2 linked regions of the Flocculibacter collagenilyticus genome follow. The protein of the gene in region 2 interacts with the protein of the main gene of each other region in a pairwise test. Links are inferred from orthologs where the notes say so. Each region holds a gene or a part of one and is shown on either strand. Other genes may lie near its edges.

What was found.
Region 1: the proteins of tusA (region 2) and HUU81_RS04855 interact in binary tests that used the Escherichia coli proteins (3 or more experiments, as listed by UniProt). The link is inferred for Flocculibacter collagenilyticus from one-to-one orthologs.

What each region holds. Positions count from the first base shown.
Region 1 is NZ_CP059888.1:1,084,128-1,099,477, reverse strand. Bases 299-3,273 are described here. They hold HUU81_RS04855 (IscS subfamily cysteine desulfurase), read right to left. Parts: upstream 2,406-3,273; coding sequence 1,191-2,405; downstream 299-1,190. Other genes in these bases: cysE (serine O-acetyltransferase), read right to left, coding at 3,085-3,273; iscR (Fe-S cluster assembly transcriptional regulator IscR), read right to left, coding at 2,433-2,921; iscU (Fe-S cluster assembly scaffold IscU), read right to left, coding at 774-1,157; iscA (iron-sulfur cluster assembly protein IscA), read right to left, coding at 421-744; hscB (co-chaperone HscB), read right to left, coding at 299-302. Also shown: more of hscB, read right to left, coding at 1-298; more of cysE, read right to left, coding at 3,274-3,900; tRNA (cytosine(32)/uridine(32)-2'-O)-methyltransferase TrmJ, read right to left, coding at 3,908-4,633; HUU81_RS04835 (SDR family oxidoreductase), read left to right, coding at 4,890-5,678; HUU81_RS04830 (aldehyde dehydrogenase), read left to right, coding at 5,704-7,176; HUU81_RS04825 (RidA family protein), read left to right, coding at 7,511-7,975; HUU81_RS04820 (3-hydroxyanthranilate 3,4-dioxygenase), read left to right, coding at 7,990-8,526; HUU81_RS04815 (amidohydrolase family protein), read left to right, coding at 8,557-9,570; HUU81_RS04810 (cyclase family protein), read left to right, coding at 9,617-10,477; kynU (kynureninase), read left to right, coding at 10,499-11,797; HUU81_RS04800 (FAD-dependent oxidoreductase), read left to right, coding at 11,835-13,259; HUU81_RS04795 (PepSY domain-containing protein), read left to right, coding at 13,372-13,893; HUU81_RS04790 (CHASE domain-containing protein), read left to right, coding at 13,994-15,350. UniProt on the Escherichia coli protein: Master enzyme that delivers sulfur to a number of partners involved in Fe-S cluster assembly, tRNA modification or cofactor biosynthesis. Catalyzes the removal of elemental sulfur from cysteine to produce alanine.
Region 2 is NZ_CP059888.1:6,948-22,322, reverse strand. Bases 2,569-5,568 are described here. They hold tusA (sulfurtransferase TusA), read left to right. Parts: upstream 2,569-3,945; coding sequence 3,946-4,191; downstream 4,192-5,568. Other genes in these bases: glyS (glycine--tRNA ligase subunit beta), read right to left, coding at 5,129-5,568; HUU81_RS00060 (hypothetical protein), read right to left, coding at 4,274-4,711; fadA (acetyl-CoA C-acyltransferase FadA), read left to right, coding at 2,603-3,766; fadB (fatty acid oxidation complex subunit alpha FadB), read left to right, coding at 2,569-2,589. In the rest of the region: HUU81_RS00080 (transglycosylase SLT domain-containing protein), read right to left, coding at 1-123; more of fadB, read left to right, coding at 445-2,568; more of glyS, read right to left, coding at 5,569-7,198; glyQ (glycine--tRNA ligase subunit alpha), read right to left, coding at 7,215-8,132; HUU81_RS00045 (sigma-54-dependent transcriptional regulator), read left to right, coding at 8,381-9,742; HUU81_RS00040 (sensor histidine kinase), read left to right, coding at 9,723-11,018; HUU81_RS00035 (ABC transporter permease), read left to right, coding at 11,442-13,871; HUU81_RS00030 (HlyD family secretion protein), read left to right, coding at 13,899-15,158; HUU81_RS00025 (ABC transporter ATP-binding protein), read left to right, coding at 15,191-15,375. UniProt on the Escherichia coli protein: Sulfur carrier protein involved in sulfur trafficking in the cell. Part of a sulfur-relay system required for 2-thiolation during synthesis of 2-thiouridine of the modified wobble base 5-methylaminomethyl-2-thiouridine (mnm(5)s(2)U) in tRNA.

The sequences.
Region 1 (15,350 bases), 1.1 Mb from region 2 along the record:
TGCTCACGCAGTTCCATTTGCTCCATCAAAAACTCAGGATCTTGAATGGTTTGTTGTTCGCCACGAATGTCTACCCCTTTTTCTGCAAGCATATACTCTGCTCGCTTTAAGGGGTGCTTAAGTGTTTGAAATGCATCATTGATTTCTGCTGTTTTTTGTACAGCGTATAAACGGTCGCGTTCTGGGGCGTTGGCAAATTTATCTGGGTGTACCGCACGTTGTAAATCGCGATATTTTGAAGAAAGTTCGGCTACATCAATATTGTAGTCAAAAGGAAGGTTAAATAGGTCGAAGTAATTCAATGTAGGCCTCAAATTGAATTCGCAGGCACCTAATTAGGTTAGCCTGCGAGAATAGTTAAGAAAGCTGATTTTGAACAAATAGTGCTATCATAAAAATTAAAACAGCAATACATAATAACTACACGGTGAAGCTTTCACCACAACCACACTCACCTGCAATATTTGGGTTATTAAACTGGAAGCCTTCATTAAGCCCTTCTTTAACGAAGTCTAATTCTGTTCCATCAATATAAACCAAGCTTTTTTGATCTACTATTAAAGTAACACCTTGATCAGTAAACGTTTCATCATCTTCATTCAGCGCGTCCACAAACTCTAAGACGTATGCTAAACCAGAACAGCCAGTGGTTTTTATGCCTACACGCAAACCAATGCCTTTTCCACGGTTTTCAATAAAAGACTTTACTCGTTCTGCAGCTGCAGGTGTCATCGAAATCGCCATAACAATCCTTAAACTATTTTAATGCTTGCTTATCCAGCTTGCTTCTTCTTATAGTCTTCTACTGCTGCCTTAATTGCATCTTCAGCTAAAATTGAGCAGTGAATTTTCACTGGCGGTAATGCTAGCTCTTCTGCAATTTCGGTATTACTAATTTCAGTTGCTTGTTCAATGGTTTTGCCTTTAACCCATTCTGTTACCAGTGATGAGGATGCAATCGCACTACCGCAACCGTATGTTTTAAATTTTGCGTCTTCAATTACGCCATCTTCATTAATTTTTAATTGAAGCTTCATCACGTCACCACAAGCCGGTGCACCTACCATACCTGTCGCAACATTCTTATCACTTTTCTCGAAAGAACCTACGTTACGTGGGTTCTCATAGTGATCAATTACTTTTTCGCTATATGCCATCTTTACAATCTCCTAAATTCATTACTTACGCTGTTAGTGCGCAACCCACTCTACGCTTTCTAAATTAACACCATCTTTAAACATTTCCCATAATGGTGACATGTCGCGTAGTTTACCAATCGCTTTGTGAACTAAGTCGATAGTAAATTCGATATCTTCTTTAGTGGTATAACGACCAATGCTAAAACGAATAGAGCTGTGTGCTAATTCGTCATTTAAACCTAATGCACGTAGTACGTATGAAGGCTCTAGGCTTGCTGAAGTACATGCTGAACCAGACGATACAGCTAAATCTTTAAGCGCCATGATTAATGACTCACCTTCAACAAAGTTGAAGCTTACATTTAAAATACCCGGCACATGATGCTCTAAATCGCCGTTAATGTATGTTTCTTCAATATCTTGTAACCCTGCCCACAACTGTTCACGTAACTCACGAATGCGTGCAGATTCTTGTTCCATTTCTTCTTTTGCAATACGGAAAGCTTCACCCATGCCAGTGATTTGGTGAGTAGCTAAGGTACCTGAACGCATGCCACGCTCATGCCCACCACCATGCGTTTGTGCTTCTAAACGAATACGAGGCTTACGACGAACGTAAAGCGCACCAACACCTTTAGGACCATAAATTTTATGAGCAGAAAATGACATTAAATCGACTTTTAACTGCTGTAGATCAATGGCTACTTTACCTGCACTTTGTGCAGCATCTACATGGAAAATAATTTTACGTTCGCGACACATTTCACCGATTGTTGCGATATCTTGCACTACACCAATTTCGTTATTAACGTGCATTACACTAACCAGTACTGTGTCTTCGCGCATGGCAGCTTCTAGCTTTTTAAGATCAAGTAAACCGTTCGCTTCAACTTCCATATAAGTTACTTCAAAGCCTTGTCGCTCTAATTCACGACACGTATCAAGCACTGCTTTATGTTCAGTTTTAACGGTAATAACGTGCTTACCACGTTTATTATAAAAGTTTGCTGCACCTTTGATAGCTAAGTTGTTAGACTCTGTAGCACCAGAGGTAAATACAATTTCTCTTGGATCAGCATTAATTAGATCTGCAATTTGATGACGCGCAATATCAACCGCTTCTTCTGCCTGCCAGCCAAAACGGTGAGAGCGAGATGCAGGATTACCAAAATTGCCATCCATTGTAAGAGCTTGCATCATTTTTTCTGCAACACGGGGATCTACAGGAGTGGTTGCGGCATAATCTAAATAAATCGGTAACTTCATTACTTTCTCCGTCTTTAACTAAACCAGTTATAACTGGCAGTTAACGTTTAACGTATTTGCATCAAACAGTTTATCAATACCATGCTTATCTTGGCGTTGTGAAACTGTTGTAATATCTTTTCTGGTAACCAGTTCTGCTAAACTGATCCCATTTAAAAACTCTTCAATTCTGACGCTTAAGTCAGACCATAATGTATGGGTTAGACAGCGTTCACCATTTTGGCAATCGCCTTTGCCTTGGCATCGAGTGGCGTCGATTGACTCGTCAACAGCGTGAATAACTTGGCCTATTGAAATACCTTGAGCGTCACGACCTAAATGGTAACCACCACCGGGCCCTCTAACACTAGAAACTAAGCCGCTTCTGCGCAGCTTGGCAAATAATTGCTCTAAATAAGACAGTGATATTCCTTGTCTTTCTGATATATCAGCCAAAGGCACTGGGTTCTCTTCAGAATGCAAGGCGACATCAAGCATTGCTGTAACCGCGTACCTACCTTTTGAAGTTAATTTCATTAAATTTAAAACCCATATTGATGAATGCGCGCATTCTACATTTCCGACTAAAATAGTCAAGTAATTACCTGACTAATTTACTCGGGTATTATCGATATGTCAAATTTCAACCAGATGTTAACTTCGTAAATAACTGACATTTGTAAATAATAATGTGGCACCGTTAAATTTTGGGATCAAACGAGTCAAACGCTTCTTTACGTTGGTTCGCAGCTTGTTCTTCAGCCTCTTTAAAGTCAGGGCTATCCACATCAATGTCGGGTAACCCTTTATCACATACGTTACCGCCCATCTGATTGATCACTTTGCACATGTCATTTAATTTAGCGTCCATCATGTGAATATGATCAAGCAAACGACCAATTGTACTAGCAACAGGATCGGGATTGTCAGGCGATACGGCGTATGCATCAAAACCGTATTTCTGAGCTATTTCTTCGCGTTTTTGGGTTTCTTTCTTGTCGGTTACCGTCATCACAACCCTTCCCGGAATACCAACCACTGTTGCATCTGACGGCACGTCTTTTACGACGACTGAATTTGAGCCTACTTTTGCGTTTTTGCCTACCGTTAATGGGCCTAACACTTTTGCGCCAGCACCAATTACCACACCATCATGAAGTGTTGGATGGCGTTTACCAGCGTTCCAGCTGGTTCCACCTAATGTAACCCCATGATATAGAGTACAGTCGTTACCTATTTCAGCAGTTTCACCTATGACCACTCCCATACCATGGTCGATAAAAAATCGACGACCAATAGTGGCTCCGGGGTGTATTTCAACTCCAGTTATCCAGCGTGCAATGGTAGAAATAAATCGTGCTAATAGTTTCCAGTTGTTTGTCCAACATTTGTGGCTAAGACGATGCGCCCAAATTGCATGCAATCCGGGATAGTTTGTTAACACTTCAAAAAAAGTGCGCGCAGCAGGATCGCGATTAAAAACGCTATTAATGTCTTCTTTTATGCGTTTAAACACGAAGCAGTTAACCTTTATTTGTTAGTTTTTGAACTGAAGCAAGAATACCTCGTAAGATATTTAATTCTTGCTCTTCTGGACGCGCACGATTAAATAAGCGGCGTAATTTTGTCATTACCTGTCCAGGATGCTGCTTAACAATAAACCCTGTTTCCAATAATGTCTCTTGTAGATGACCATAGAATCGCTCTAAATCAGCCGATCTTGGGTACTCTTCTTCTACTTCTTGATAGTGGCCATTTTCTTTATCTAGCCACGCCATACGCGTTTCATAACTAAGTAACTGAACGGCCATCGCTAGGTTTAATGACGAATACTCTGGGTTTGCAGGCACACAAACGTGGTAATGGCACTGTTGCAACTCTTCATTCGTTAAACCGTTATTCTCTCTTCCGAAGACTAAGGCAACGGGATATTTCTCACCTTCAGCGACAAGTTTTTTGCCACATTCACGCGGTTCAACCATAGGCCAAGATAAGGTTCTTGAGCGCGCAGAAGTACCCACTACTAAACCACAGTCTGCAATGGCTTCCTCTAGCGTATTAACGGTAACTGCATTAGCAAGTACATCGGTTGCCCCAGCAGCAAGTGCTGATGCTTTACCGTCAGGAGCTGAAACAGGGTCAACTAAATATAACTTAGACAAGCCCATTGTTTTCATGGCACGAGCTGCAGAGCCGATATTACCCGTATGGGACGTATTAACTAACACAATTCTGACTTGATCTAACACTGAGTGAACCCTTGTTTAATATGAATAAGGTAAGGTTTAAACCGCTAATCAAAGCAACTAATTACGCCTAGCGGTCAAAAAGGTGAAAAATTATAGCATAGCTCTATTAAAGCTCGCATCCATAAAGTTATAGCAACCAGACATACTTTATAACCTTAAGCGGTTTACCTTCATTTTGCTTATCTCTAGTTTGCTTTGATTAAAAAATTGCTTTAGTTTTGACCATATTGGATAAAAAAATAACAACGGAGCAACAATGAACTTAAACTTAACAAATAAAAATGCATTGGTATGTGGTAGTAGCCAAGGCATTGGTAAAGCAATCGCTAAAGAGTTGGCTTCACTGGGCGCTAATGTCACGCTATTTGCCCGTAACGAAGCGAGTTTAAATGATGTAAAAGCTGAACTTGATACGAGTAAAGGCCAAAAACATCTATGTTTAGTTGCTGATTTTAGTGATACGGACGCAGTGAAAAAAGCGATTGAGCAGCAACTTTCACAAATTTCTACTTATCATATTCTCGTAAACAATACGGGAGGCCCCGCACCTGGCCCAGCAAATCAAGCCGAACCTAGCGCGTTTATCAATGCGTTTAATCAGCATTTAATTAATAATCATCATTTAGTGCAGGCATTACTGCCCGGAATGAAAAGTGCAATGTATGGCCGCATCATCAATGTTATTTCTACATCGGTTAAGCAGCCACTCCCTAATTTAGGTGTTTCAAATACCGTACGTGGTGCTGTGGCAAGCTGGGCCAAAACCCTTGCTAATGAGCTAGGCGCTTTTGGCATCACAGTCAACAATGTATTGCCCGGTGCAACGAACACTGCGCGATTAGATGCAATTATTCAAAATAAAGCGAACAAGCAAAACAAACCTATCGAACAGGTAATTGAAGAAGAAAAGTCATTAATTCCACTACGCCGTTTTGGCGAGCCTGAAGAGTTTGCTAACGCCGTGGCGTTTTTAGCATCACCAAGTGCAGGCTACATTACTGGTACAAACTTACCAGTAGATGGCGGTCGCACAGCCTGTTTATAGCAGCTAACTTAAGTAATATTGCCCAATGACTAAAACAAAAATAATTAACTACATTGGTGGTGAACTAGTACCGCCTGTATCAAATACCTTTTTTGATAATATTGAGCCCGCTACTGGCAAACCTTACTCGCTAACTGCTGATTCAGATGAGCAAGATGTTGCTAATGCTGTGGTAGCAGCGGAATCAGCCTTTAACACGTGGCAGTTAACAAGTATTGATGAGCGTGCAGCAGTGTTAATGCGTTTAGCCGACCTTATTGACCAAAACGCTGAAGCCCTTGCACAAGCTGAGTCGGTAGATAACGGCAAACCTGTAAGCCTTGCTCAGCAAGTAGATATACCGCGTGCATCTTCCAATATTCGTTTTTTTGCCCACGCCATTACGCAATACGCCAGTGAGTCTCATACCATGGCTAATGAGGCGATTAACTACACTTTACGCGACCCCATTGGTATTGTTGCTTGTATTTCACCATGGAATTTACCACTTTATTTGTTCACTTGGAAAATAGCACCAGCACTAGCAGCGGGTAATTGCGTAATTGCTAAACCGAGTGAAATAACGCCCATGACAGCATTTTTGCTTTCATCATTGTGCCAACAGGCAGGGCTACCACCGGGTGTGCTAAATATACTGCATGGCTACGGCCATAAAGTTGGTGAAGCAATCATTACCCATCCAAAAATAAAAGCAATTAGTTTTACTGGCGGAACAAAAACTGGAGCACACATTGCGAGCTTAGCTGCACCTAAGTTCAAAAAGCTATCATTAGAGCTTGGTGGCAAAAACCCTGCCGTTATCTTTGCTGATATATGTAACGATGAGCCCGATTTAGATACATTTGATGACGTTGTAACTCAAGTGGCAAGAGCGAGCTTTGCTAATCAGGGACAAATTTGTTTATGTAGTTCACGTATTTATATTGAGCGTCCAATTTATGAAAAGTTTAAGCGGGCATTAATAGCTAAAGTAAGTCAGCTCAATGTTGGCGATCCAAAAGACGTAAACACTCAGCAAGGTGCTATCGTGTCGCAGCAACACTTGAATAAAATTCTTTCATATATTCAATTGGCTAAGGAAGAAGGCGGAACGATTCTGCTGGGTGGGGAACAGCGTTACATTGAAGGTCGTTGCAACGAAGGCTATTTTATTGAGCCAACATTAATTGAAGGGTTACCGCTTAATTGCAGAACAAACCAAGAAGAAATTTTTGGCCCAGTTGCAACCCTGCAACCGTTTGACAATACCGAAGAAGCGCTTGCACTGGCAAATGGAACAGAATACGGCTTAGCGGCCACCGTATGGAGTAATAATATTAAGCGCTGCCATTCGTTTGCTCAGCAGCTAGACTTTGGCATTGTATGGGTAAATACATGGTTGATGCGTGATTTACGCACCCCGTTTGGTGGAATGAAACAATCAGGTGTGGGACGCGAAGGCGGTGTTGAGGCATTAAGGTTCTTTACAGAAGCGAAAAACGTTTGTATAAAGTACTAAAGATGTATAAATATCAATCAACACTATCTGTTTTTTATAATTGATAATAACAATAATATTTATGGTTAAAACAAATATCATTAAAACTTCAGGTGCCATTTTTGCTAGCTGCCGTGGCTGCAAATGGATACTCGCCTGACCTCTCTTCATTGCTAATTTAGCGACTTCGGGATCTGAATAGATTCTGCTTTGATGTGCATGTTTTTCGTTATTGTTATCTTCACCATGATAACTAACGAGCAAAGTTAATTTTTATAGGTTCATCAAAGCGCTACATAAAATATCTTTTTTACAAAAAATAAAATAACCCAAATTTTAAAAGATAGGTAAAGACATGAGCGACCACCCGCAACGATTCGACTCAAATAAAGCCCCAGCACCAGTTGGACTATACCCGCATGCCAGACGTGTCGGTGATTTGTTATTTTTATCAGGCGTTGGCCCCAGACAAAAAGGCAGCAAAGCAATCCCAGGCGTAACCCTAGACGATAACGGCAATATTGCAGATTATGACATTGAAGCGCAATGTCGCAGTGTATTTAACAATGTGCGTTATATTCTAGAAGAGTCAGACTCTAGTTGGGAACAGTTGGTAGACGTTACCGTATTTCTAACCAACATGAAGGATGATTTTGCCACTTATAATAAACTGTATGCCGAATACTTTGCTGATAATCAACCTTGTAGAACAACCGTTGAAATTAACTGCTTACCCACCCCCATTGCTATCGAATTAAAGTGTATTGCAACTATTAATTCAGATGCTAAACCTAGTGCTCACAAGCCATCTTCATTATAAAAAGGAGCAACACCATGGCAAATTCAGCAACCAAAATAACGCCTCCTTTTAATTTTAAAACGTGGATTGATGAACACAGAGATCAACTCCAACCGCCGGTTTGTAATAAACAAGTATTTGATGATGGCGACTTTATTGTCATGGTGGTTGGCGGCCCAAATGGCCGACGCGATTATCATTACAATCAAGGGCCAGAGTTTTTTTATCAGCTTGAAGGAGAAATGGAGTTACGTTTAATGATTGACGGAAAACCCCAAGTACATCCAATTAAAGCTGACGAAGTTTTTTTATTGCCTCCCCAAGTGCCTCACTCCCCCGTACGTTTTGAAAATTCAATTGGCTTAGTCGTTGAAGCGAAGCGTAGAGAGGGTGAGCAAGACGGTTTGATGTGGTTTTGCGAAAATTGTCATCACAAATTGTACGAAGAATACTTTCCGTTACGAGATATTGAAAACGATTTTCAAGCTGTATTTAGCCGATTTTTTGAGTCTGAGAAAAATCGCACATGTAATCAATGTGGCACGGTGATGCCAAACTCAAACAAACTATAACAATAATAGACATACATTGAGGTGGGATTAATGCTTAAAATTGATATTCATACCCATATATTGCCGAAAAACTGGCCTAATTTAAAAGAAAAATACGGCTACGGCGGCTTCATTCATTTAGACCATCACAAGTGTGGTTGTGCTCGCATGTTTCAAGACGACAAGTTCTTTCGTGAAATTGAAGCAAATTGCTGGGATCCTGACGTACGACTAACTGAATGTGCCACTCATCAGGTTGATGTTCAGGTACTCTCTACCGTACCTGTGATGTTTAGTTATTGGGCTAAACCTGAAGATGCCTACGACCTTTCTCGTTTTCTTAATGACCATATAGCCGGTGTTGTACAGCAACACCCTTCTCGATTTATTGGTTTGGGCACCATTCCAATGCAATCCACTGAACTCGCCATTAAAGAATTAGAACGTTGTGTTAATGAACTTGGATTAGCAGGCGTGCAAATTGGCAGTAATGTGAATGATCGTAATTTAGACGATGCCGCGTTCTTTCCAATATTTGAAGCCGCTGAGAAGCTAGGTGCAGCAGCATTTGTTCATCCATGGAACATGATGGGTAAAGAGCTGATGCCTAAATATTGGCTGCCATGGCTAGTCGGTATGCCAGCAGAAACCAGCCGAGCAATTTGCTCACTTATTTTTGGTGGGGTGTTAGAGCGCTTACCAAACTTACGCATAGCTTTTGCTCATGGCGGAGGTTCTTTTCCCGCCACCATTGGCAGAATTGAGCATGGTTTTGATGTGAGGCCAGATCTGTGCGCAGTGGACAATTCTGTGAACCCGCGAAAATATTTAAAGCAAATGTATTTCGACTCGTTAGTTCACGATCCGCTCAAGCTTAAATATATGGTCGATTTAGTTGGCGCTGACAGAATTGCACTTGGAACTGACTACCCCTTTCCTTTAGGTGAATTAGCGCCGGGTAAACTTATTGAAACAACCGCATTTAGTGACGAAATAAAAGCGCAAATGCTTCATGGCACAGCATTGAAATGGCTGAATCTAGATAAAGCACAATTTATAAACTGACTGTAATAATAATAAAAAGCTTCCCAATTAAGCGCAGAGCAGCATTATGAAATTAACCATTGAGCTAAATCAGCAACAATATAAAGTGCTAGTGAACCAGCCCACAAGTATTGCGATAGATTTAGCGTTTATTGAAGCGTCAGCCACTGAACATCTAACAGCAAACAAACTGGTGCAACCTAACCATTTTGGTGCCGATTACGCACAGGCATCGTCAATGAAAATAGCACAGTTTATTGGTGATACCCGTGTTGGTGGCAGCTGTAATGTCACACAAATAACCATGAATCCCCATTGCAATGGCACTCATACTGAATGTGTGGGTCACATTGTGCATAACCCCATTAGCATTAACCAAACCCTGAATGACAGCTTAATACCTTGTACTTTGATATCGGTCACACCTACTCCTTCACAAAATCAATCAAAAGAACAATACGATCCAAGTATTGATGAGGGTGATAAATTAATTACTAAACAGCAGCTGATGCACCAAATACAACATATTAATAATGAATGCTTAACAGCGTTGGTTATTCGCACTTTACCTAACGAGCAAAGTAAACAGCGAGCCTGTTACAGTGAGCATAATCAGCCGCCCTACTTCACTAACGACGCTATCGAATATTTGAATGAACGCGGGGTTACCCACTTACTGGTAGACATGCCCTCTATCGACAAAATGTTTGATCAAGGCCATATGAGCAACCATCATATTTTTTGGCAAGTGGCACCGCTAGCAAGGTTATGCGGAGATGACACGCAGCTTTCAAAAAGCATTACAGAAATGGTGTACGTAGGGAACACCCTTGAAGATGGTTTGTATTTATTAAATTTGCAAATTGCACCATTTGAATTAGATGCAGCACCTAGTAGACCGTTGCTGTATTCCTTACAAGCCATATAAATTGAATTAAAAGAGCAACCAATGACTGAACAAGTGCAAAACAATCAATTTCAGCCCAATTTGGCGTTTGCCCAAACACTGGATCAACAAGATCCACTCGCATCATTTAAAGACGCATTTCATATTCCTAAACAAGCAAACGGTGAAAATGAACTTTACTTCGTAGGTAATTCATTAGGCTTACAACCCACGCTTACCGCTGAATACGTCAATGAGGAGCTAAAAAAGTGGCAAACTTTAGGCGTTAAAGGACACTTTGATTGCGAATTTCCTTGGATGCCATATCACGAGTTTTTAACTGAGCAGTCTGCCGACTTAGTAGGAGCAAAACCTAATGAAGTGGTTTGCATGAACTCACTCACTGCTAACCTTCACTTTATGATGGTGAGCTTTTACCAGCCCACTAAAACGCGTTATAAAATTCTAATTGAAGATCATGCCTTTCCCTCCGATCATTACGCTGTAACATCGCAAATAAAGCATCACGGTTTCGACCCTAACGAGGCGTTATTATTAATTGCTCCGCGCGATGGAGAAGAGCTTATCAATCACGATGATATTAAAGAGCTGATTGAGCGTGAAGGCGACTCTATTGCCTTAATTCTCCTGCCCGGCGTGCAATATTACACAGGGCAAGTATTGGATATGCAAAGAATAACCCAGTGGGGACATGCAAAAGGCATTAAGGTTGGCTTCGATTTAGCTCATGCAGCAGGCAATATAACCATGCAATTGCATGACTGGCAGGTAGACTTTGCCTGTTGGTGCTCATACAAATATATGAATTCAGGCCCCGGCTCGGTCGCAGGCTGTTTTGTGCACGAGCGCCACAGCAGCAACACCAACTTAAACCGATTTGCTGGTTGGTGGGGGCACGACAAACAAACCCGCTTTAAAATGGAAAACACCTTTAACCCTATTCCTACTGCTGAAGGCTGGCAATTAAGTAACCCGCCGATTTTATCACTTGCTGCTATTCGTGCTTCTTTAGCGGTATTCAAAAACGCTGGCGGCATGTCGGTGCTCTGTGAAAAATCAACACGTTTAACCAATTACTTTGAATATTTACTCCAGCATGAATTAGGCGACTTGGTGCGTATTATTACGCCGAGCGATCCCGCACAACGTGGCTGCCAATTATCGTTAACTGTCAATATTGCAGGAAAACAAGGAAAAGAAGTATTCAAGTCATTAGAAGAAGCAGGTGTAACCACCGACTGGCGAGAGCCTAATGTGATTCGTGCCGCACCTGTACCACTGTACAACAGTTTTACTGATGTTTATCACTTTGTACGAGTTTTAAAAAGCTGTTTGATATAACTCGAATAGATATTCTTAATGCCAAAAGGAAGCACTTATGACAAAGCAAGCTATCACAATTATTGGCGCTGGGTTGGTTGGCTCATTGCTAGCTATGTTTTTAGCCAAACGAAATTACCAAGTAACGGTATTTGAAAAGCGATCTGATATGAGAAACACCGAAATTTCTGCAGGACGCTCAATAAACCTTGCGCTTGCCAACCGAGGTATTTTCCCGCTTGAACAAGTTGGAATAATGGATGAAGTAGAAAAAATGCTAATTCCAATGGCTGGTAGAATGCTTCACGATGAATACGGCGAGCTCAATTTTCAACCTTATGGCATTAAAGAGCATGAAGTAATTTACTCCGTCTCGCGAGCAGACTTGAATAAACGCTTAATGGACAGTGCAGAAAGCACAGGCAACGTTACCTTCCATTTTGATCACAATGTAGAAAATATTGATTTTACCCAACAGGTTTTACAGTTAAAACATGCTAACGCGGGTAAAACTTTACTTCATAATTTTTCGCTGTTAATCGGCGCAGATGGCACTGGCTCAAAAGTCAGGGAGCAAATGCTTTGTGCTCTTAATAAAAGCGCAACTGACCATAATATCATTGAAACCTTGCCTCACAGTTATAAAGAGTTATGCATTCCAGCAACAACTACTGGTGATTTTCAAATTGAAAAACAGGCTTTACACATCTGGCCTCGCGGACAATATATGTTAATTGCCCTGCCAAATATGGACGGCAGCTTTACTGTGACGCTATTTTTACCTAATGAAGGCAAAAACAGTTTTGCCACACTCTCAAACCGAGATGCGGTGATGACGTTTTTTCAGCAAGAATTCCCTGACGCACTGGCATTGATCCCTGATTTAGCAAATGCATTTTTTGATAATCCAACCGGTAAATTAGGAACAGTAAGATGTAAGCAGTGGCACAACATAACCAATACCTTGTTAATTGGCGACGCAGCACATGGCATTGTGCCATTTCATGGACAAGGCATGAACTGCGGCTTTGAAGATTGTAGTGAATTAAACCGCTTATTAATCGAGCATAATGATGACTGGCAAGCTGTGCTTCCCGCCTTTCAAGCCGTTCGGCAACCCAATGCCGATGCAATTGCAGAAATGGCATTAGAAAACTACATAGAAATGCGGGACAGTGTTAGAGACAATGTATATATTCTCAAAAAAGCACTCGCCTTTGAGCTTGAAAAACGCTTTCCTAATCGCTTTATCCCTCGTTATTCTATGGTGATGTTTCATCGCCTGCCATATGCAGAGGCTCAATCGCGTGGGCGTATTCAGCAAAATATTATTGCCGAGCTACTAAAAAGTGCAAAGTTAGATGAAAAGCTGACACAGTTAACTAAGAACACTGATATCGAGTTGCGCGATTGCGAGCCATACTTGGAAAACATCGATATGGATTATGCCAAAGCATTAATAGAGCAGCAGTTACCGATGTAACACCTGCTGGCTAGGTAAGGCACAATAAGAACAGAAAAAATTGAGCTTGCATAAACACTTAGCCTATCCTAGAGTGCATTTATTTATATTGCCGCTTTTTAGGATCACTATTATGTCGCCGTCAGCTAAACGACATACTCGTCGCTTCCACTTTTGGGCAGCGCTGATTATTGCTATCCCCGTCGTTATTGTGATTGTAAGCGGGCTACTACTACAGGTGAAAAAGCAATTTGAGTGGGTACAACCCCCCACTGCTAGAGGTCAAGCGGCAGAACCGACTATTGCATTTACACAAATACTTTCCATCGCCCAGAGAATAGATAAGTTGTCAGTATCAAACTGGCAGGATATACAAAAGCTAGATGTTCGCCCTAGTAAGGGAGTCATAAAAATATTAGCGGTAAATAATTGGGAGGCGCAAATAGATGCTGACTCAGGTAAGCTATTACATATCGCCTACCGTCGCTCAGATACAATTGAAGCAATTCATGATGGTAGCTTTTTTCATGATAGCGCGAAACTTTGGATATTCTTGCCCGTTGCAATTGCTCTACTATTAATTTGGCTATCAGGCATATTTTTACTAGGCTGGACACTAAGAAATAAATTTAAGCGCCGGCACCGACACACATAATATGCGCGCTCAATGTAATCGTTAAGGTAATTATTAGGACACTTCAATAGTTTGCCAAGGCTGGCTAATAATAATGAAACAACAATGAGGCTAGAACTTTATTCGCACCTTTAACATTATTCTTATTAGCTTTATCAGTTACTTAATTGCGACCCAAATTGGCATGCAGTTTACGATACCGCCAGGTTTCGCTAGCGCCATTTGGCCTGCAGCGGGGATTGGTTTGGGTTTGTATCTTTGCTTAGGTAGAGCAGCCCTTTTTGGTGTATTGCTAGCCAGTGTATTTGATCATTACATTGCTTTTAATATTAGTTTCCAAACTATTGAAGTACGCAATTTATTCATTTCGGCCACGCTTACTTGTGGCACTATCGCACAATTCATTATCACCAAATTGATGATTTATCGCTGCTGCCCTCGCCCCATCAGGCTTAGCTCAATTGCAGAACTGTCTCGACTGGCTTTTGTCGCTGGGCCCATTGCATGTACGATTAGTGCAACTATAGGCACATTTGTGCAGGTATATTCAGGCATTCATGCGCTTAACGAGGCCATATTTGTTTGGTTTATTTGGTGGGCTGGCGATGCTGTTGGCGTACTCTTCTTTTTACCTATTGTTTTAAGCTTATTGAAAAATGACATTTTAGAAGAAAGTCATCACAAGCTACAAATTGTCATTCCCTCGTTATTAATTTTTGTTGCGATTAGCTTTATATTTTGGCTCTCGCGTGAGCAATACATAAAAGATCAAAAAACAATTTTTGTTGATCACACTCAAACGTTTAGTAAAGAAATTGCCATATTAAGAAACACCATTGAGCTTCGCTTAATTTCACTCACTGCTTTTTTTCAAAGCAGTGAACTTGTCTCGCGTGAAGAGTTTGCGCAGTACGTAGAAATTGTAACGCAAAATGATATTAGAACACGGGCAATGGGCTGGTTACCCAAAGTCGAACATGCTCAACGTGATCAGTTATACCTTGATGCCAAGCAACAAGGGATAGACGATTTTTACATCAAAAAAATGCTCTACAACCAGCAAATGGTGCATGCACCTGTTCAAGAGTATTACCTGCCAATTTTTTATATTGAGCCACTTGAATCGAATAAAGCAGCACTTGGCTTAGATGTTTTAACTCACCCAAGTGTTAAGCAAAATATCAAATATGCCATTGAAAACGCGAGTTTTGTTTCAACGCCACCAATAAGGCTAGCCCAACAGGACGTAAAGTTCACAGGTAATGTTATCTACTATCCTGTGTACGGTAATATGTTATCGATACCCGAGCAAACTGATCGCTATGCGCAATTAAAAGGGCTGGTAGAAGTGGTAATTGAACTAGATGCCATGATGGCAAAAATTTACCAATCATTAAGCCAGCAAGGGTTCGACTTTATCTTAAAAGCACAAAATAATGGTGAAGACATTATTGTTTACGACAGTGGCTACCGTAATG
Region 2 (15,375 bases):
TTTAGCGGCATACTCGGTTTTCAAAAAAAGATCGCGCTGTTTTTGCATTTCATTGTCATTACTTGCGTAAACATTAAACGCCAGCAACACACTTCCAATTATGCAACTCCAGTTTCGTATCATTTAACGACCCTTTTCTTTCCAAGACATGGATTGCCATTAGAACATTCTAGAGCCAATTAACCAAGATCAGCAATGCGCATTACTAACAAAAAATCGATTATAAAAACCGTTTTGGCATAAATAGACTACTTTTAATCCAGATGAAAATTATTTCGTATGACCGCAGATTCAAACAGGCGTTTAAAATTTAATTGCATTTTTTTGTTAGACACGCCAAACTGCTGACGAATAGAGTAATTACGCAAATGTTTATACAGACATAAAGACAACCAGCTCTACTCAGGTTTAGCTGAGTATAAGAGATAACGGAGATCATAGAACATGATTTATCAAGGTACATCAATCAGCGTTTCATATATCGAGCAAGGCATCGCCGAGCTGAAATTTGACGCTGACGGTTCAGTAAATAAATTTGATCAGGCCACCTTAAAAGAATGTCGCGAAGCACTCGACAAATTACAACAAGAAAGTGACTTAAAAGGCCTTATTTGTACTTCTGGCAAATCTGCCTTCATTGTAGGCGCAGATATCACTGAATTCTTAAGCTCTTTCACCATGCCAGAAGAAGAATTAATTGGCTGGATCGAAGAAGGCTCTGCCGTATTTAATGCGATGGAAGATCTTAACGTTCCAACTGTTGCAGCTATTAGCGGCTTTGCATTGGGCGGCGGTTTTGAATGGGCACTTGCTAACGATTTTCGTGTTACCGACACCACAGCAAGAGTTGGCCTACCAGAAGTTAAATTAGGATTAATGCCAGGTTTTGGTGGTTCAGTGCGTCTTCCACGTGTTATTGGTGCCGACAATGCAATGGAATGGATGAGCACAGGTAAAGAATACAAAGCGATCGATGCCTTAAAACAAAAAGCGATTGATGCGGTTGTTGAATCTGACAAGCTTGAACAAGCAGCACTTAGCATGGTTAAAGATGCAATAGATGGCAAGCTAGACTGGAAAGCACGTCGCGCATTAAAACAGTCACCACTGAAAATGAACAAAACAGAGCAAACCATGAGCTTTAATATGGCGAAAGGCATGGTTGCAGCTAAAGCAGGCAAACATTACCCTGCGCCAATGGTGATGGTAAATAGTGTTGAAGCAGGTGCAAACGCAGAACGTGCTGAAGCGCTAGCTATTGAGAACAAAGGCTTTGCAAAACTTGCAAAAACGGATGCTGCGCAAGCACAAATTGGCTTATTCCTGAATGATCAGCTAATTAAAGGCAAAGCGAAAAAAGCAGCTAAAACGGCGACTAAAGCCGTTAATAAAGCAGCCGTGTTAGGTGCAGGTATCATGGGTGGTGGCATCGCTTACCAGTCTGCACTTAAAGGCACGCCTATTGTGATGAAAGACATTAACGATGATGCACTAGCATTAGGATTAAATGAAGCATCACAGCTGTTAAACAAGCAGCTTAAGCGTGGCCGTATTGACGGTAAGAAAATGGCAAATACATTAAATAACATCACGCCTAGCTTGTCTTACGACAGCATTAAAGACGTTGATATTGTGGTTGAAGCCGTTGTTGAAAACCCGAAAGTTAAGGGCATGGTTTTAAAAGAAGTAGAAGGCATAGTAGAAAAAGATGCGATTCTAACTTCAAACACATCAACCATTTCAATCACATCATTGGCTGAAAATTTAGAACGTCCAGAACAGTTCTGCGGCATGCACTTCTTCAATCCAGTACCGAAAATGCCATTGGTTGAAGTTATTCGTGGCGAAAAAACTTCTGATGAAACCGTTGCCGCCGTTGTTGCATATGCTGCGAAAATGGGCAAATCACCCATTGTTGTAAACGACTGCCCGGGCTTCTTTGTTAACCGTGTACTATTCCCATACTTTGCCGGTTTCAGCAAGCTAGTACTTGACGGTGCCGACATTGCACAAATTGATAAAGTGATGGAAAAGCAGTTCGGTTGGCCAATGGGTCCTGCATACTTACTTGACGTTGTCGGATTAGACACAGCATTCCATTGTACAGACGTCATGGCTGATGGCTTCCCTACGCGCATGCAAAAAATTGATAACGACCCTGTTGCAGTCATGTACAAGAACGATCGCTATGGTCAGAAGAACGGTAAAGGCTTCTATGACTTTGGCAAAGACAAGCGTGGCCGCCCGACTAAAAACTTAACAGAAACAACTTACGAGCTATTAGGTTATGAACCTAAGCAATTAGAGTCTGACGAAATTATTGAACGCTGTATGATCCCAATGATTAACGAAACCATTCGTTGTTTAGAGGAAGGGATTATTGCTAGCCCAGCTGAAGCAGATATGGGACTGATTTACGGTCTAGGCTTCCCTCCATTCCGCGGCGGTGTATTCCGTTATGTAGACACTATCGGCTTAGCTAAATTTGTAGCGTTAGCAGACAAATATGCTGATTTAGGTGAGATGTACCAAGTAACAGAAAAAACCCGCGCAATGGCTGACGCTGGTGAAACTTTTTATAAAGCGTAACGGAGAATAAATCATGAGAAACGCCGTAATTGTAGATTGTATTCGTACACCAATGGGCCGCTCGAAGAACGGTATTTTCCGTCATGTGCGCGCCGAAGAACTTTCAGCTCATGTAATGAGCAGCATTTTGGAGCGTAACCCAGGGTTAGATCCAAAAGAAATTGACGATGTGATTTGGGGTTGTGTTATGCAAACCCTAGAACAAGGCTTTAACATTGCACGTAATGCCGCATTAATTGCAGGTATTCCACACAGTGTACCAGCGGTGACCGTTAACCGTTTATGTGGTTCATCAATGTCAGCAATTCATGACGCCACCGCACGCATTGCCGCTAACATGGGTGATGTATACCTAATCGGTGGTGTTGAACACATGGGGCACGTACCGATGACTCACGGCATTGACTTTGCACCAAGCATAAACATGTCAGTTGCTAAAGCTGCGGGTGCAATGGGATTAACGGCTGAGTTGCTTGGCAAAATGAATGGCATTAGCCGTGAAATGCAAGACGAAATGGGTGCACGTTCTCACCAACTTGCCCATGAAGCAACCGTTGAAGGTCGCTTCAAAAAAGAAATCGTGGCTATTGAAGGACATGATGCTGACGGCATTTTACGCTCAATTGATACTGACGAAGTCATTCGCCCTGAAACGACTGTAGAAACACTGTCAGGATTACGTCCAGTATTTGACCCAGCGAACGGTACTGTTACCGCAGGTACTTCTTCAGCGTTATCAGATGGCGCTTCTGCTATGCTAATCATGTCTGAAGAAAAAGCAAAAGCACTAGGATTAACCATTCGTGCTCGTGTTAAGTCTGTGGGCGTTGCGGGCTGCGATCCATCTATCATGGGTTATGGTCCTGTGCCTGCTACTCAAAAAGCACTTAAAGCTGCTGGCTTATCAATTTCAGATATTCAGTCGGTAGAATTGAACGAAGCGTTTGCCGCACAAGGTCTTTCAGTATTAAAAGGCTTAGATTTACTTGATCACATGAATGATAAAGTAAACTTAAACGGTGGTGCCATTGCACTTGGCCATCCGCTAGGCTGTTCTGGGGCACGTATTTCAACAACGCTTCTTAATATAATGGAAGACAAAGATACGGAGCTAGGTTTAGCGACCATGTGTATTGGTTTAGGTCAGGGTATTGCCACTATTTTTGAACGTGTATAAATACTGACTTTTGCATCAGGCCATGTAGCCTGTTTGCATTAGCCTGAACAAAAAAGCCGAGCTAGTAAATTATCTAACTCGGCTTTTTTATTTTTGCAGTATTCGTTTGTGCTTATATAATAACCCACTTGGCAACGCCATAAGTTAACCCTTCCTTTAATTAATTAGCGATACAGTTTATGACCGATTTCAATCAAGCCGATCACACCCTTGATGCCATAGGCCTACGTTGCCCTGAGCCCGTAATGATGATCCGTGGCAAGATAAGAAAAATCGCTGATGGTGAAACCTTACTTGTTATAGCCGACGACCCGTCCACCACGCGAGATATTCCAAGCTTTTGCCAGTTTATGGATCATACCTTAGTAACAAGCCAAACAGATGAGCTGCCCTTTCAGTACATCATTAAAAAAGGTAAACGTTAACTAGCCAGATACAAAAAAGGATCTATAACACTAGATCCTTTTTAAACACATTGACTTAGTCTAATGCAGTATAACTAACGCATTAGCCCACTTTTTTGATAAACACCATTGGCGATTTATCGTCTGAAAAGTCAATATAAAAGTCGTACGTACCATCTTCTTTTGGAACAAACTTAAAATGCTCAAAGACTGCTGAACAATTAGCGTTGTACACATAACCTAATTCAATCACTTCATCGGCTTCTTTATTTAAATAGCCGCAGTTTGTGCCAGCGGTCCACGCTGCATCAGCAAATTTAAATTCGTAAGGTTGGCCGTCTGCTTTTAAATCTGCAGATGCTTTATATAGTTTGTTACCCACTTTTTTAAGTCGATATTCTTCTTCTGCATCCCACCATGTAAATGCACCACGTACATACATGTTTTCAGCAAATTCTGTTTCATTTGCATCATTTGATGCGCATGCAGCTAGTAATAATGTGGTCGCCGCTAAACCTGTTTTTAGTAAACGTTTAACCATCGTCCGTTCCTTCAATTAAATCTTAAAAAATGAGTAAGGGTCTATGCCCTTTTATGCTCATCACTACATCAGTTAATAGATCAAGCTTGAATGAGAAATAACACGATGCTATTGAGATAACATTCCGTATATTTGCGCTATTTTATTAATATACTTTGCATCGAAAGTTAACTGATTTATTTGAGCTTTTCGCCTGACTGTTTTGACTTATGAATAACTAACTTTAGTTTATGCCTTGCATCATCAGACAGTACTAAATCTATATTAAATTGCGCTCAGTTTGAACCAATAAACAAAGAAAGTGGTGAGATTTTTTGAAAAAATGTGGGGATATGTTGAGAAGCCGCAAATTAGACTTAAATTTAACCTAATTTGCGACGGTTCATTTTATAGCTGAGTTAACTGTTCACTACGTGCTTACGACTGCAATAAAGAAATATCTGCAACGCGCATAAACATTGCTCGTAGCTGAGCTAATATTGCTAGACGATTTAGCTTCACCGCTTCATCATCTGCCATTACCATCACATTATCGAAGAAGTCATCAACTACTTGTCTTAATTCGGCAAGCTCTGCTAATGCCTTTTGGTAATCTTTATCAGCAAATACAGGCTCAAGCGCGGCTGATTTAGCGATCACGTTTTCTGCTAATGTTTTTTCTGCTGGCTCAACTAATAGTGTGTTATCAATTGAACTAGGTACTTCGCCATCAAACTTAGCCAAGATATTACCAACACGCTTATTTGCCGCCGCTAAGCTGTCTGATGCAGCTAAACTACGGAAAAACTCAACAGCTTTAACACGCTTATCAAAATCTAATGGCTTAGTTGGACGACGTGCTAATACCGCTTGAATAACATCAACACTGATACCTTCGTCTTGATACCAAGTACGGAAACGACCCAACATAAAGTCAGCAACTTCTTGTACCGTATTGTCGTTAGTAAGCTTATCACCAAATAGCGACACTGCTTTTTCTGTCAGTTCAATAATATCTAAGTCTATTTCCTTTTCGACTAAAATACGTAGCGCACCAATGGCAGCGCGGCGTAATGCAAACGGATCTTTGTCTGACTTAGGTTGTTGGCCAATACCAAAAATACCTGCTAGTGAGTCGAATTTATCCGCAAGTGCTACCGCACAACTTTCTAATGATTGAGGCAGATGATCACCCGCAAAACGTGGCATGTATTGCTCATTCATTGCGTTTGCAACACACTCTGGCTCACCGTCGTGTTTAGCATAATGCATTCCCATTACACCCTGCACTTCAGTAAATTCCATCACCATTTCTGTCATCAGGTCGGTTTTACTTAATAGACCTGCGCGCTCACTGTGCGCTACATTTGCTCCAATCTTTTCAGCAATAAACCCAGCGAGACTAGCAATACGTTCTGACTTGTCTTTTAGCGTGCCTAACTGCTTTTGGAATAGCACAGTATCTAAACTGTTTAAGCGTGACGCTAACGTTTTCTTTTTATCTGTTTCAAAGAAGAATTCTGCATCAGCAAGACGTGGGCGGATCACTTTCTCGTTACCACTGATAACTTGACTAGGATCTTTACTTTCAATATTCGATACAAAAATAAACTTCGGCATCAAGTTGCCATCGTTATCAAATACTGGGAAGTACTTTTGGTCGTCCTTCATGGTGTAGATTAATGCTTCAGCCGGTACATTTAGAAACTTAGCTTCAAAATCACCTGACAGTGTTACTGGCCACTCTACTAACGATGTAACTTCATCAAGTAAATCTTGCTCAACCTGTGCAACACCACCTAATTTAGCGGCAACGGCTTCAACTTGCTGCGTAATGACTGCTTGACGTTCTGCAAAATCAGCCATGACATATGCATCTTTCAACGCAGTTAAATAGTTATCGGCATGAGTCAATGTCACGTCTTGCGACGAATGGAAACGATGTCCGCGTAATGTTTGTGCCGACTGCTTACCCAATATTTCACCGCTAATGACGCGGTCACCAAATAGCATAGTAATGGTATGAACTGGACGAATAAATTGCGTGGTAAATGCGCCCCATTTCATTGCTTTAGGGATTGGTAGCTTGGCTAATGCCGAGATAATAATATCTGGGATCAACGCATCTACGTCTTTACCTTTAACTTCGGCTTTATGCAGTAGCCACGCACCTTTATCCGTTTCTAAGCGCTGCGCTTGTTCAACAGTAATGCCGTTTGAACGTGCCCAACCAGCTGCGGCTTTTGTAGGATTACCGTCTTGGTCAAATGCCGCTGTGATCGCAGGACCACGCTTTTCAACTACTTTATCAGCTTGCGCTTCGCTCAGCGCGGTAACATTAAGCGCTAAACGTCGAGGTGCGGCATACCATTGAATGCTTTCAAAAGTTAGCTCAGCCTTGTTTAAGCCTTCTTCAACGTTATTACGAAATGCTTCAGCCAGTTTCTTAAGTGACTTTGGTGGTAGCTCTTCAGTGCCAATTTCTACTAAAAAGTTTTCTGTTTTGATGGTCATCTAATTATCCTTACTGGCCTTGCTCTGCGTTGCTTTTACACAATGGGAAGCCTAATGCTTCACGCGCTTCATAATACGCTTGCGCACACGCTTTAGAGAGTGCTCTTACACGTAAAATATAGCGTTGGCGCTCAGTTACCGAGATCGCATGCCTTGCGTCAAGTAAGTTAAATGCGTGTGATGCTTTCATTACTTGCTCGTAAGCTGGTAAAGGTAAGCCGCTCTCAATTAACTTTTGACTTTCTTTTTCACACTGATCAAATTGAGCAAATAGCGCAGGCACATCAGCATGTTCAAAATTGTAAGTAGACTGCTCTACTTCATTTTGGTGGAATACATCACCGTAGGTCACACGGCCTAATGGCCCATCAGTCCATACCAAATCATAAATGCTGTCAACGCCTTGAATATACATGGCTAAACGCTCTAGCCCGTATGTGATCTCACCCGTTACTGGTGAGCACTCTAAGCCACCGACTTGTTGGAAGTAAGTAAATTGCGTAACTTCCATGCCGTTTAACCAAATCTCCCAACCTAGACCCCAAGCACCTAGCGTTGGTGATTCCCAGTTATCTTCAACAAAACGGATATCATGTACTAATGGATCTAAACCTAACTCTTTTAATGAGCCTAAATACAATTCTTGAATGTTTTCCGGTGACGGCTTCATTACCACTTGGAATTGATAATAGTGCTGTAAACGGTTTGGATTTTCACCATAGCGGCCATCGGTTGGGCGGCGACACGGTTGAACATAAGCACTGCTCATTGGCTCTGGGCCAATCGACTTTAGGAATGTCATCGGATGGAATGTGCCAGCACCTACTTCCATATCTAATGGCTGAATAATGACACAGCCTTGTCTAGCCCAGTAATCTTGTAGCGCAAGGATTAGACCTTGAAAGGTTTTAATATCGTATTTTTCCATGATAAGGGGACTTTTTACGTTGATTTAGAATTCTAAAAATTGGCAGCAAGTATACCTTGCGCCAAGGCTAAATTGTAGCGCCTCGCTTACTTATTGTGCATCAAATATCAGATTGGCCAATACAAGTAGGCTCTAAATGACAGCAATCAAGAAAAATGCCTATGCATGATGGACTTAAAATTGCAGACAGGTGTATGATGAATTTCATTGTAGCCGTATTCGCTGTTATAACATGACTAAAGATTGCTTTGAATAAACCACGCATCCTGATCGTTGATGATCGTCACGACATATTCTTAAGCGCAAGTTTTGTGCTGGAGGACAATGATTATTGCCCACTTCAGGCGAGCAGCCCCGATGAAGCTCGCGCGCTGCTCAAACAAGAAAGCGTCGATTTAATTTTACTGGATATGAATTTCTCCCTTGATACCACCTCTGGTGAAGAAGGACTCGCATTTTTATCTTGGCTAGCGACATCAGAGTTTCAGATCCCAGTAGTAGCAATGACCGCGTGGGCAAATGTAGAACTTGCCGTAAAAGCCATGCAATTAGGTGCGGGAGATTTCATTGAGAAGCCTTGGAAAAATCAGCGTTTACAACAAATCATTAAACAGCAATTAGCGCTCGCCAATTTACAAGTTCAAAACCAAAAGCTGCAACAACGCCTAGAACCGACTAACAAACTTGAATACAAGTGGCGCTCTCCCAGTATGTTACAACTGTTTGCTGAAATTGAAAGCGTTGCTAATACCAACGTAAATATTCTGCTTACTGGCGACAACGGCACAGGTAAAAGTTTTATTGCTGAAAGAGTACATGAGCTGTCAAAACAAAGTACAGAGCCGTTTATATCAGTGAATATGGGAGCCATTTCTGAGAACTTGTTTGAAAGTGAGATGTTCGGACATAAGAAAGGCGCATTTACGGATGCCAAGAGTAATAGAATTGGTCGATTCGAATTAGCCAAGCATGGCACACTGTTCCTTGACGAAATTGCGAATATCCCACTTTCGCAACAAGCAAAGTTATTGCGGGTGTTAGAGTCAGGTCAATACGAAGCCTTAGGCTCCAGTCAAACTCAACAAATGCACGCTCGTATTATTAGCGCCACCAACGGCGATCTTAAAAAACTCATCGTTAACGAAGCGTTTCGTGAAGATTTGTATTATCGTCTGAACACCCTTGAATTTCGTGTACCGTCTTTACAAGAAAGACAAGCAGATATTGTTCCACTCGCTGAATATTTTATTGATATTTATACGCAAAAATACCAAAAACCCGCGCTTTCACTAAACACGCAAGCTAAACAAAATTTAACTGGTTACCATTGGCCGGGTAATATTCGAGAGTTAAGCCACTTGATGGAGCGAGCAGTTTTACTGGCTAAAGGCAGTGAAATAACAGAGCAATACTTGCCACTTTCAAGTTCACCTGCCAGCAACAGCCAAGATTCTATTAGCATGATGACATTAGAACAGGCAGAAAAAGCACTTATTAAAAAAGCACTGAACAATACTGATAATAATATGACTCACGCTGCAAAATTACTTGGGCTTACTAAATCCTCCTTATATCGCCGTTTAGAAAAGTATGACGACATTCAAAGGTAAAAACCTTGAACGCTTTATTACCTTATGGCTTAGCCTATTCGCCATGCTATTTTTATTGCTGAATTATGTTCTACTGTCGCAATTAGCGTTGTTAACGTGGCAAATCGTGCTGATTACCTCAAGTTTAACCATTGCTTGCATCTATGCGATTAAGGTGTTTCGTGCCAACGTCATGTGCAGTTTCCGTCGCGCATTGCTACACCTTGAGGCCGTACGTCAAGAAGACTACAAGCAGTATGCAAAAGCGGAATTTCCCACTGGCATTGTTGGCAAGTTTCATCATCAACTTCGGAACTTGAGTGAAGACCTTGCGGAGAAAAAGAAGCGCTACGATCAGCACGCGTTCTTGGTATATCAGCTTATTGACCAACTAGATACCCCAGTATTGGTTTTCAACCAGAAAGATCAGCTCACCTACGCTAACGGTGCGTTTAGCCACCTTTACGAAGGCCAACATTGGCAAATGTTTCGTCACGTCTCCTCAAATATGCTTGGGCTAGTTAAAGATGAAGGAGGCTGGCAATTACAATCGCAAGAGCAACAAAAGAAACAGCAGTGGCAAATTAGCCAAAGCAGCTTTATTGATGCGGGAATAGCGCATCAATTATTAGTGTTTACTAATATTGAGTCGGCCGTTAGAACTAGTCAGGTAAAAGCTTGGCAACAAATGATCAGCGTGATGGGTCATGAAATCCGCAACTCCCTTACTCCCGTTTCTAGTATTGCAGAAAGTTTAGCGGAACGTGCGACTAATCACAGAGACAAAGATGCACTAGGCCTTATCTCTGAGCGCTGTTTGCACCTGCAGGACTTTATTAATCGCTACGCATCATTAACGAAAGGCATCCATTTACACTACCAGCACATAATCACAGAGCAACTGGCTGGCCGGTTAAAAGGACTGTTTAACCAACAAAACCTAACCATCTTATTAAAGGCCAAACTCATTTGGGCAGATCAATCCCTTTTAGAGCAGGTACTTATCAACCTGATCAAAAATGCTTACGAAGCAGGTGCCAAAACGGTGAGCCTAGAATTTAGTGAAGATAAACACAAAAGCTGTATGAAAGTGGTTGATGATGGCCATGGTTTTGCCAATCCAGAAAATGCCTTTGTTCCCTTATTTTCTACCAAGCAAGATGGCCAAGGAATTGGACTGAGCTTTTGTCGCAATATTATTGAACAACATCAAGGTCATATCCGCTTAGAAAATAATCATGGCAATGGGGTGACTGTCCAGATCACACTACCATTGAAAATCATCAAGATTCAATAGCAAGGATGTTAGAACGTGGTGACTGAATAACGTGTCCGATATCGGACGGTAACAGTCCGATATCGGTAAATCGAATCGAAAGCGCGCTATTATTTTTAAGTAAACACAACTAATACACCCTGCATAGCAATGAACCAATGCAACATCTCTAACTATCCAATCACCCTGAATCCCTTTATTTATAAGCCATGTTGTACGTTAATCGCACAAACAAAGAAACATTAGCGGTTAAGCATTCAACGCTGGCACGTTATTAGCAATTCACTCCTGAGATACACCCACAGCAATTGAAGTTACTGCTAGGTGAAAGGCAATTGAGCCTCACGAACTTAGATAAACTGAACGATTAGAGTGAAAGCGCGCCAATACTGTAAATGAAGCGGGTTTACATTACGCACTGCAAACAGAAACAGGAATAATAAGATGAACCATATCATGTATCAACTCAAGCAGGCTTGGGCTGGGTTAAGTGAAAAAAAGGGATTCATGGTGGCAGTCGTTACCACTTTAGGTATCACTTTAGGCGCTTTATTGTGTATTCTAACCTTGGCTTACATACTGATTGCTAAACCTTTACCTTACCCCGATCAGCAAGATTTATATCAGGTTAACTTTACCTTGTTTAATGATAAGGACGAGGAAGTTGCCAGCTCTCATACCTACCCTGGCGTAGTGCATCTGTTTGACAAGCAAACCCTATTTAGCCAATCAGCACTGGTAAAATATGAAGAAAACGTGCTGATTTCTCATCCTTTACAGCCCATGGTAAACACCACCTTTATCACGCCCGATTGGTTTGTGCTCGTAGACGGTAAAATGGCAATGGGACGCACATTTGAGCAATCCGAAAGCAAAGACAGCTTCAACCCAGTGGCAATATTGAGTTATGAAGCCTGGCAAACACAATATCATGGTGATCCCAACATATTAACGCAGTCGGTCACCTTTAACGATACCAGTTACCGCATTGTTGGTGTAATGGATAAATCGTTCATCGAGCCGCAAATTTATCAGCAAGGTATTAATTCTGATGTATTTTTACCTTGGGACTATAACTCCACTGCTGAAAGATTACGTTCAGCTTGGGGCATGATTGATGGCGCATTATTCTTTGTTGGCAAATTAAACAGCGAGATGAGCCAAACTCAAGTAGAACAGTCACTGACCACTTTGATAAATAGCACATGGCAGGAAAATGTTCAGTCTATGGCATTTTTCAATGGGTGGTCTTCAAAGATGGGCTTATTATCATTTCAAGAAGCGATATTAGGCGATAGCCAAGGCACCGTGCTATTGCTGTTAGTTGGTGTAATAGGCTTGGTCTTAGTGGCTTGCGCCAATATCACTAACCTATTTATGTCTCGTACTGCAGAGCAGCAACACCAATTAGCCATCCATGCAGCAATAGGAGCTAGTAAAAAGCACCTATTCCAAACTTTGTTTGCCCAGTCTGGTTTACTGGTTTTTATCTCATCTGTCGTGGCGCTGATAATCGCTAATGCAGGCTTCTGGGTATTACAACAATATCTAGCTGAGCGCTTACCTCGGGTTGATGAGTTAGCAATCAACGCTTTCACGTTAAGCGCAGCTTTACTTATTGCTCTTTGTTTAGGTTTATTCTTTGCTCGCCTAAGTGCCAGCATGATTAACTACCGCGCCTTGAATACGATTTTACAGTCTAGCGGAAAAGGGACTGGTGTGCAGGTTTCAAGAAAAGTACGTCGTTTCCTTATCACATCTCAGGTTGCCATTGTAACCGTGCTAATTTTCGTCAATATGGGGTTGTTGAAAGACTCATTGAAAGCCATTAACCAACCACTGGGGTTTAATACTGAAAACATCACATCGCTTGAACTGTCGCTTAATGCCGCTGATGAGGTTACCAATGAAGAGAAAAAGACCATGGTATTGGCACTCAAAGAAAAGTTATTGGAACTGCCTCAAGTTGAAGCTGTCTCTCTAGGTGCTACACCCTTTGATGATGCCGCAGTGGCTGGCCAGAATATTGACTCTACTGATGAGCGTTTCGTGGTTAAAACTAAATCGGTTGACGGTAAGTACTTTGATTTAATCAATCAACCGCTTATTGAAGGTGATTTATTTAGCGAAGCCGATCTTAAAGACGGCAATAACCTGCTGATCATCAATGACGTTTATGCCAAAGAAATAGCACCACAAGGGAGCGCAATCGGCAGCAAAATCAGATTTACCAGAAACCTTACCTTAACCGTTAGCGGTATAGTAAAAGGCGTATACATGCCCACCGAAAGTGACGTTCCTATGCGCGCATTTAGGCTAACCACTGAAGCCGATACGCGCTACATGATCAAACTTAAACCAAACCAAAGCTTATCGCGCGAACAAGTAATTAGCCTAACGCAACAAGTAAACAATCAGCTAGTGATTAAACAAATGAATACCCTGAATGAACTGCGCGATCAACGATTATTTACCCAATACACCACCGCCATTACTAGCGCTGTATTAGCCATGTTAAGTTTCTTTCTGGCTACTATTGGCTTATATGGCGTTATTAGTTATGCCACTCAAATGCGCAAGCTCGAATTAGGTACACGCCTTGCCATTGGTGCCAAGCGTGCAGACATCACCCATCTGATTATAAAAAATAATGCTGGTGCCGTAGCGATAGGTATCGTTGTGAGTATGTTTGTAATATTGGCTTTGTATCTTGGTTTTTCTGAGGATTTAGCCAGTTACGTGAACATTCAACTGGTTTCACTCTTTGGGGTAACACTGGTGTTGATTAGTGTGATGGCGTTAGTTGCCTGTTACTGGCCGCTACGTTCAATTATCAATGCCCGCCCTATCGACTCTTTAAAAGGTAGTCAGTAGTCATCGTGAAATCGTCAGGAGTACTTAATGGATATAGTTAAGAAAAAGCCACAACATAAGCTGTTCGCTAACTATAAGCTTCAACTTATCATTGTGGTTTCGACAGCACTAGTGCTGATGCTGATTTGGGCTATCAAAATGGCTGGCGCAGTTTCAGTATCGCGCGATGATATTTTAATAGAGCGTGTTGTAATGGGGGATCTTGAAGTCAAAACGGAAGGCTTTGGCGTACTCAGTTCAAATAAACAGTTACTGCTTACTACATTGACTCAAGCTACCGTGAAAGAGATTGTGCTCAAGCCTGGCGCAAACGTCACCGTTGATAGTGTTATTGTTCGCCTCGAAAACCCTGAGCTGATCCAAGAAATGGAAAATGCACAGCAAGAGTTAGCTCAAGCACAAGCGAATTTACGCCAATTAATGCTCAACAATAAGCGTGAAACACTTAATGAAACGGCCAGTCTAGAAGAAATCATAGCGCTGTTTGAAACGGCATCACTGAATCGTCAAGCTGAAGAAAAGTTAGTTGAAAAAGGCATTGTGTCGCAGCTCGCGTACCAAGAGTCTGTACTAGAAGAGCGCCAGCTAACAAAACGTATCAGCATCCTTCAGCAACGCATTGCGCAATTAAAACTTGTTCATGCAGAGTCGGTAAATATTCAACAAGAAGTTGTTAAGCAAAGGCAAGGTCAGCTGAATATTGCTCAGTCACGCTTACAAGCACTTGAAGTAAAAGCGGGGTTTAATGGCGTATTACAGAGGTTATCTGTAGAGCTTGGACAAAGTCTTGCCTCAGGTCAGGAAGTAGCTTTAATCGGCAGTGTTACTGATCTCATCGCGCTCGTTAGAGTACCGCAAAGCCAAATACATCACATTGAAGTAGGACAAAGCGCTATTATCAACACCCGGCAGGACAAAATTACTGGCACAGTCGCCCGTATCAACCCTATGGTAGAAGATAACACGGTAGAGGTAGAGATCACCCTGCCCGCCAATCTTCCAACCAGTGCCAGACCACAATTAACCGTAGACGCAACCATTATTGCTGACACATTAAAAGCAGTGTATTACATCAAGCGCCCAGCTAATGCTCAGCCTTTTAGTGAAATCGCTCTCTATCGCCTAAACAGTGAAATATCTAAAGCCGAACTACGTACCCTAAAACTAGGTCGCGAAGCGGGTCGTTATATCGAAATTTTGACAGGTGCAGACGCGGATGATGTGTTTATCATTTCTGATTTACCAAACCAAAAAAACACCGCATTAGAGCTAACCGTAAAATCTTAAATTCAAAAATTTAACTAGCAGGAACCAGCATCATGAGCGAGATTAAAATTCAAATGAGAAACATTTCCAAAGTTTTTGAAACTGAGGATATGGAAACACACGCATTAAAAAACGTTAACCTAACCATTTCAGCGGGCGACTACGTGTCTATATCTGGCCCTTCAGGTTGTGGTAAGTCTACACTTTTATCACTGCTAGGCCTGCTTGATATGCCCTC